Regions from separate parts of the Pseudomonas antarctica genome, predicted to be linked through region 2. Evidence: riboswitches for the same ligand, from Rfam matches in the RefSeq annotation. Region 2 holds a riboswitch; each other region holds the start of a gene.
The links. A riboswitch is a leader RNA that binds a small molecule or an ion and turns the genes downstream of it on or off. The one in region 2 is predicted to bind cobalamin.
Positions count from the first base shown of each region.

Region 1: another riboswitch for cobalamin. It lies ahead of cobO (cob(I)yrinic acid a,c-diamide adenosyltransferase); the one in region 2 lies ahead of A7J50_RS19460 (ABC transporter substrate-binding protein).
Region 3: another riboswitch for cobalamin. It lies ahead of cobW (cobalamin biosynthesis protein CobW); the one in region 2 lies ahead of A7J50_RS19460 (ABC transporter substrate-binding protein).

Region 1 is NZ_CP015600.1:4,600,361-4,602,618, forward strand. Features, by position in the region: gene A7J50_RS20825 (cobyrinate a,c-diamide synthase) at 1-194, opposite strand, end outside; gene cobO (cob(I)yrinic acid a,c-diamide adenosyltransferase) at 191-802, opposite strand; cobalamin riboswitch at 881-1,133, opposite strand; gene A7J50_RS20835 (PQQ-dependent sugar dehydrogenase) at 1,233-2,258, shown strand, end outside.
Region 2 is NZ_CP015600.1:4,305,266-4,307,523, forward strand. Features, by position in the region: gene A7J50_RS19450 (ATPase domain-containing protein) at 1-73, opposite strand, end outside; gene A7J50_RS19455 (hypothetical protein) at 70-504, opposite strand; cobalamin riboswitch at 623-817, shown strand; gene A7J50_RS19460 (ABC transporter substrate-binding protein) at 931-1,941, shown strand; gene A7J50_RS19465 (FecCD family ABC transporter permease) at 1,938-2,258, shown strand, end outside.
Region 3 is NZ_CP015600.1:2,630,012-2,632,269, reverse strand. Features, by position in the region: gene cobN (cobaltochelatase subunit CobN) at 1-361, opposite strand, end outside; gene cobW (cobalamin biosynthesis protein CobW) at 365-1,426, opposite strand; cobalamin riboswitch at 1,520-1,720, opposite strand.

The sequences.
Region 1 (2,258 bases), 300 kb from region 2:
AACTGATACACAGGCGCACCGCTGGCACGCTCATGAATCATGGGGTCGAGAAAGTCCGGCCCGCATTTGAACACGCGCACCTTGCGCCCCAGGTTGCGGTGCAAACGCGCCAACGCAGCGGTCACGGTGGTTTTGCCCTGGCCGGACGCCGGTGCGGCGATCAGTACGGCCGGGCAATGACGGGGCTGATTCAAAGTTCGACGCCCTTCTGTGCCTTGATACCGGCCTGGAACGCATGCTTGAGCATGCCCATTTCGGTGACGGTGTCGCCCATTTCGACCATTTCAGGCTTGGCGCCACGGCCGGTGACCACTACGTGCTGCTTCGGTGGGCGGGCTTGCAGGTCGCTGAGCACTTGATCCAGGTCGAGGTAACCGTGCTTGAGGGCGATGTTCAGTTCGTCCAGCACCACCAGGCCAATGGACGGGTCTTGCAACAATTCGCGGGAAACCGCCCAGGCCGCTTCAGCGGCGGCGATGTCGCGCTGGCGGTCCTGGGTTTCCCAGGTAAAGCCTTCGCCCATCACGTGGAAGCGCACTTGCTCTGGGAAACGGCGGAAGAACAATTCTTCGCCCGTGCTGTGGCGCCCCTTGATGAACTGCACCACGCCGCACTGCATGCCGTGGCCCATGGCACGGGCCAGCATGCCAAATGCCGAACTGCTCTTGCCTTTACCGTTGCCGGTCAGTACCAGCAGCAATCCGCACTCGTTCGGGGAATTGGCGATGCGCTCGTCGATCACGGCTTTTTTGCGCAGCATGCGCGCCAGGTGGCGTTCGTCGCGGTCGGGGGAATCAGTCATGGCAGCTCTCCGTTGGGGCTGGACAAAAACGGCGGGCAGGAAAAAGAAAAAACAGACAGCCAAGCATCGCCCACCGTGATGCTGTTGGATGATCCAGGCCGGTCTCCGGACTCATAAGTGGCGCTCTTGCTCATCGAGCGAGCAGGCCAACGGCGCGCCTTCCCATATCACGCGGATACAGTGGCAAAAGGCACCGTTTTGACTCATTTACCGTTGCGGGGGCAGCGCCGGGATCGCGGCAGCACTGTGTACAAGTGCGCTCACTCACCGGCTTCCCTGTTTCACTCTGTCGGCGTATCCGCCACAGAGCACCTGGAACAAGCCGCGAAGGTTAGTGGGTTGGGGGTGGAGCGTCAATTAAAGCTGGCCTTGCACTTGAACCATCGGACTATCTCACTCCTCTACCCTTACAGGTATTAAGGAGAAAACCATGCATAAAACCAGACTCGCCTTACTGATCATGCTGGCAGGCACCCTCGCCGCCTGCGGCGAAAGCTCCACGTTGAAGGTCTCCGATGGCACCGGGCCTTCGCCCAAACTGCCGGAGCCGAACAAAACCCTGATCCCCACCGTAAACATTGCCCCGGCCATCGGCTGGCCCGACGGCGCGAAGCCAACCGCCGCCGCCGGCACTCAGGTGTCGGCGTTTGCCGAAGGCCTGGACCACCCGCGCTGGCTGTATGTTTTGCCGAATGGCGATGTGCTGGTGGCGGAAACCAACGCCCCGCCCAAGCCGGATGATGCCAAGGGTATTCGCGGCTGGGTGATGGAGAAGGTCATGGGCCGCGCAGGCGCAGGCGTGCCAAGCCCGAATCGCATCACGCTGCTGCGCGATGCCGACCACGACGGCGTCGCCGAGACCCGCACGGTGTTCCTGGAGAATCTCAATTCACCGTTCGGCATGACGCTGGTGGGTAACGACCTTTACGTCGCCGATTCGGACAAACTGCTGCGCTTCCCCTATCAGCCAGGCGAAACCTCGATCAAGCAAGCGGGTACCACAGTGGTCGACCTGCCGGGCGGCAGTATCAACCACCACTGGACGAAAAACGTGGTGGCCAGCAAGGACGGTCGCAAGCTGTACGTGAGTGTCGGCTCCAACAGCAACGTGGGCGAGAACGGCCTGAAGGCAGAAGAAGGTCGCGCGGCGATCTGGGAAGTCGACCGCTCCACAGGCCAGCACCGCATTTTTGCTTCCGGGCTGCGCAACCCGAACGGCATGGCCTGGGAACCGCAGAGCGGCAAGCTGTGGACGGCGGTTAACGAGCGCGACGAGATCGGCAGCGACCTGGTGCCCGACTACATTACCTCGGTCAAGGATGGCGCATTTTACGGCTGGCCCTTCAGCTACTACGGCCAGCATGTGGACGTACGCGTCTCACCGCAAAACCCCGACCTGGTCGCCAAGGCGATTGCACCGGACTATGCCGTAGGGCCTCACACCGCGTCCTTGGGG
Region 2 (2,258 bases):
GGCCTCCGCCCAGGACCTCGTCCAGTCCTGGCACACCCGTGGCCAGACGGTTGATAGTCACTTTGGTGCTCATGGCGAAATTTCCTGCGCAGAGGTGTCGCTCGAAGAAGGCTGCCACACGTCAACCAGCAGACGTGCAGTGAGTGAGGGCCCGATCAGCGTAGTCAGAAGTTCGTAGAGGGTTGTCAACAACACCTCACCGAAGAACAACGCGTCGGTTTCGTTCTGCTCGACGAGTACGGATTTGAGAGCAATCAGATCCATCGCAGCCGGCACACTGTCATAGGTGCCGGCCAGGCGTGGGTGGGTCGAGACGCACAGGTGGAAGCTGCGGCGGTACAGCGCAACAACGCCCTGCTGGCCAATAATGGGCGTCAATGCTGCGCCCATATCCTGCAAAATCGAAACAATCGCCTCGGCGATGCTTGCAGTGTCAGCGTGCTGGCCAACACGGTGCGCCAGAGAAGCTACGATCCGGCGGCTCTCTTCGCTATGCGTGGGCATGTCTGACTAATATCTGATGAACAAAAGCTGATGGTACACCCTATATCGGCAGATAGAGACCCCATCGGCTGCGGCTGGCCAATTGCGCGCGGATCAGGCTCCCGCTGCCCGCCACGATCGACTACCATACCGCGCCGGTTCCCAAATGGGACTAATAGGGAATTCGACGCGCGGCACATCGCGCCAATCGAAACTGCCCCCGCAACTGTAGGTGCCGAGCCTGCTCCACATCGCCACTGGGCATTGCCCGGGAAGGCCGGAGCGTGGCGACGACGCATCAGTCAGGAGACCTGCCGGCCCAGTAACTCACTAACCGGCGGGGTGTCCGGGAAGGACGTCCTCGCCTGCCTGAACCGCAGCCTTCGAGGGGGTGTTTCCGAACCGTACCGCTCCAGTTCCACGTACGGTCCATACGGAGATTGCCCCATGCTGCCACGCGTCACCGCCCTGCTCACCGGCTTGGGCTTCTGCGCCCTGGCCCACGCGGCCCCCACTCATTACCCGCTGACGGTGCAGAACTGCGGTAGCACGCTGACCTTCGCGCAGGCACCCGCGCGCAGCGTGACCATCGGCCAGGCAGCCACTGAAATGCTCTATGCACTGGGCGTGGCCGACACGGTGGTCGGCACCTCGCTGTGGTTCAACCGCGTATTGCCCACGTTCAAGGCGCAGAACGACACCATCGAGCGCCTGGCCGATAACGAGCCAAGCTTCGAAGCCGTGATCGCCAAGCGCCCGCAACTGGTGGCCGCCGAGCTGGAATGGGTGGTCGGCCCGCAGGGCGTGGTTGGCACCCGCGAGCAATTCCACGAGCTGAAGATTCCCACCTACCTGCTGCCCTCCGACTGCGAAGGCAAGGACAACCTGGTGGGTGCCGACGGCACGCGGCTGGAGCCGTTCCGCATCGACACAATTTACAAAAGCATCCGCCAACTGGCCGAGATCTTCGATGTACAGGATCGCGGCCAGCAACTGAACGACGAGCTCAAGGCGCGCCTGGCCAACTCCGTCGCCACCGCGCAGAGCAAAGGCCTCAAGCAGGCCAGTGCGCTGGTCTGGTTCTCCAGCGCCGAGATGGCCAGCGACCCGTACGTCGCCGGCCACAAAGGTGTCCCCGAGTTCATGCTGGAAACCCTGGGCCTGCACAACGTCGTGCAGTCCGATGAAGAGTGGCCCGCCGTCGGCTGGGAAACCCTCGCCAAGGCCAACCCGACCTTCCTCGTGATCGCCCGCATGGACCGCCGCCGCTACCCAGCCGACGACCATGAAAAGAAACTCGCCTTCCTGCGCAGCGACCCGGTAACCCGCAACATGGACGCGGTGAAACACAACCGCATCATCGTCCTCGACGCCCTGGCCTTGCAGGCCAGCATCCGCACGTTCGATGGCCTGGAACAACTGGCCCACGCCATCGACGGCTACGACCTGCCCAAATGATACGCACCCTGCTCGCCCTAGCCCTGTTACTGCTCGCCGTGCTCGCCGGTGTGGCCATCGGCGAAACCGCCATCTCGCCGCAGGTCGTGCTCCAGGTGCTCGCCAATAAACTGTGGGCGGAGGGTTACGTGCTGGACCCGATCGACGAAGGGGTGGTGTGGAACTACCGTCTGACCCGCGCCCTGGTCGCCGCGGCGTGCGGGGCCGGGCTGGCTACGTGCGGGGTGATTTTGCAGTCGTTGCTGCGTAACCCGTTGGCTGACCCGTACCTGCTGGGCATCAGCGCCGGCGCGTCCACCGGCGCGGTATTGGTAGCC
Region 3 (2,258 bases), 1.7 Mb from region 2:
GGTCCGGGCGATCATCACCCGGCACCAGGATCAGCTGCACGCCGCGCTCGGCCAATTCCACCAGGCGCTCGATGCCGTAGCGCCAATAACCGATGCCGCCGTGCAGCGAAATCAGGATGACCTTGGCGTGGCGCAGCACCTCATCGACGTACAGGTCGACCGAGGCATGGTTTTGCACCTGCATCGGGTTGGCCAGGCGAAAGCTGGGGTAATCGTCGGGCAACTGCTGGGCCGCTTCGGCCAGCAGTGCCAGGCTGGAATCGCCGCTGCACAGAATCACCAGCTCGGCGGGGGTTTGGCCTAAGTCGGCAATGTTGTCTTCCGAGACGAAACCGCCGGGCTGGGTCCTGAGCAGGTGCATGGGTTAAACGCTGAGCGCAGCGCGCAGTTGCGCTTCGAGGCCCGCCGCATCCAGCTCCTGGCCGATCAGCACCAGACGCGTGATGCGGGCTTCATCAGCACCCCAGGCACGGTCGAAATGCTTGTCGAAACGCGTGCCCACACCCTGGATCAGCAGGCGCATCGGCTTGTTCGGGATCGCCGCGAAACCTTTGACACGCAGGATGCCGTGTTGCACCACCAGTTGATTCAGGGCGTCGAGCAGCAGCGCTTCATCAGCTTGCGGCAAGTCGATGGAGATGGAATCAAACGCATCGTGGTCGTGGTCGTCTTCACCTTCGTGGTGATGATCGTGGTGGCTGTGGCGACCGTCGATGTGTTCTTCGGAGCCGGCGCCCAGGCCAATCAACACGTCCAGCGGCACGCGACCGCTGCTGGCCTCGATGATTTTCACGGCCGGCGGCAGCTCTTCGGCGACTTCAAGGCGCACGCGTGCCAGGTCTTCAGGGCTGATCAGGTCGGCTTTGTTGAGGATCACCAGGTCGGCGCTGGCCAGTTGGTCGGCGAACAGCTCGTGCAGGGGCGATTCGTGGTCCAGGTTCGGGTCGAGTTTGCGCTGGGCATCAACCTGATCCGGGAACGCGGCAAAGGTGCCTGCGGCGACAGCCGGGCTGTCGACCACGGTAATCACCGCGTCAACCGTGCAGGCGCTGCGGATTTCCGGCCACTGGAAGGCCTGGACCAACGGTTTTGGCAGGGCCAGGCCCGAGGTTTCGATCAGGATATGGTCGAGGTCACCGCGACGGGAGACCAATTCGCGCATCACCGGGAAGAATTCTTCCTGCACGGTGCAGCACAGGCAGCCGTTGGCCAGTTCGTACACGCGGCCGTTGGCTTCTTCCTCGGTGCAACCGATGGAGCACTGCTTGAGGATTTCACCGTCGATGCCCAGCTCGCCGAACTCGTTGACGATCACGGCGATGCGACGGCCCTGGGCGTTGTCGAGCATATGGCGCAGCAAGGTGGTTTTGCCCGAGCCGAGGAAGCCGGTAACGATGGTGACGGGGAGTTTGGCCAGTGTTTTCATCGGATGCCCTTTGGGGCGGGCATACGGGACGACAGGCCCTGCGGCAAATGCGCAGAAGCTGATTTCGTCACCGGATCACCCCGCCCGGTTGAAGTAGAAAATCGGTTACGAGGCAGGTCTCCTGGCTTGGGGCATGCGGGTCTTACGACCGGCGCTGGCTGCGCCTTCCCGCCGTATTGGCAGTGGCGTGGCAGTCAGATGAACCCTTCACAGTTGCGGGGGCAGCCGCGGCTTGAACCGCGTTCCCTTCTTAGCTTCGACCTGGGCCGAAGAACCTCGAAGGTGCAAGGCTACGCAGTGCGTGGGGGATGGTCAATGATGGGGTTGTTTGGTTGATGTACATAGCCGTTGCTGCGGTAACGGCGGCTTAGGTTCCGCCTTTACGGCAGGTCGCTTTTGGAAAAGGGCCCGAAATGCCGGCTCAACCAAAAGTACCCCACCACTCGACACCTCGCCCAGGCTCGGTGTGCCCGTCCTCCGGCATTCCTAAGTGGGCCGCCTAAGATCAAAAAGCTCAACAGCGGAGTTCGGCGGCCTAGCAGCTGACCTGAACCTGGACGCTGAACGCATTCAAATGTGGGGACTGCCTTGCCTGCAATGTAGACATCTCGGTCTGTCAGTGACACACAGTTGATGCCATCGCAGGCAAGCCAGCTCCCACAGAAAAGCAGTTCTGTTGTTGCCGTGTTTTTGCCCTGCTTTTGCTTCTACCACTCAGGTCGGCTACTAGGCCGCCGTGCTCTGCTGTTGACCTTGATCTCACAGGCCCCGTTAACCACGATGGCCGAACGCAGGCTTGAATCCGTGGGTAACCCGGCAGGACGCCGGGTTA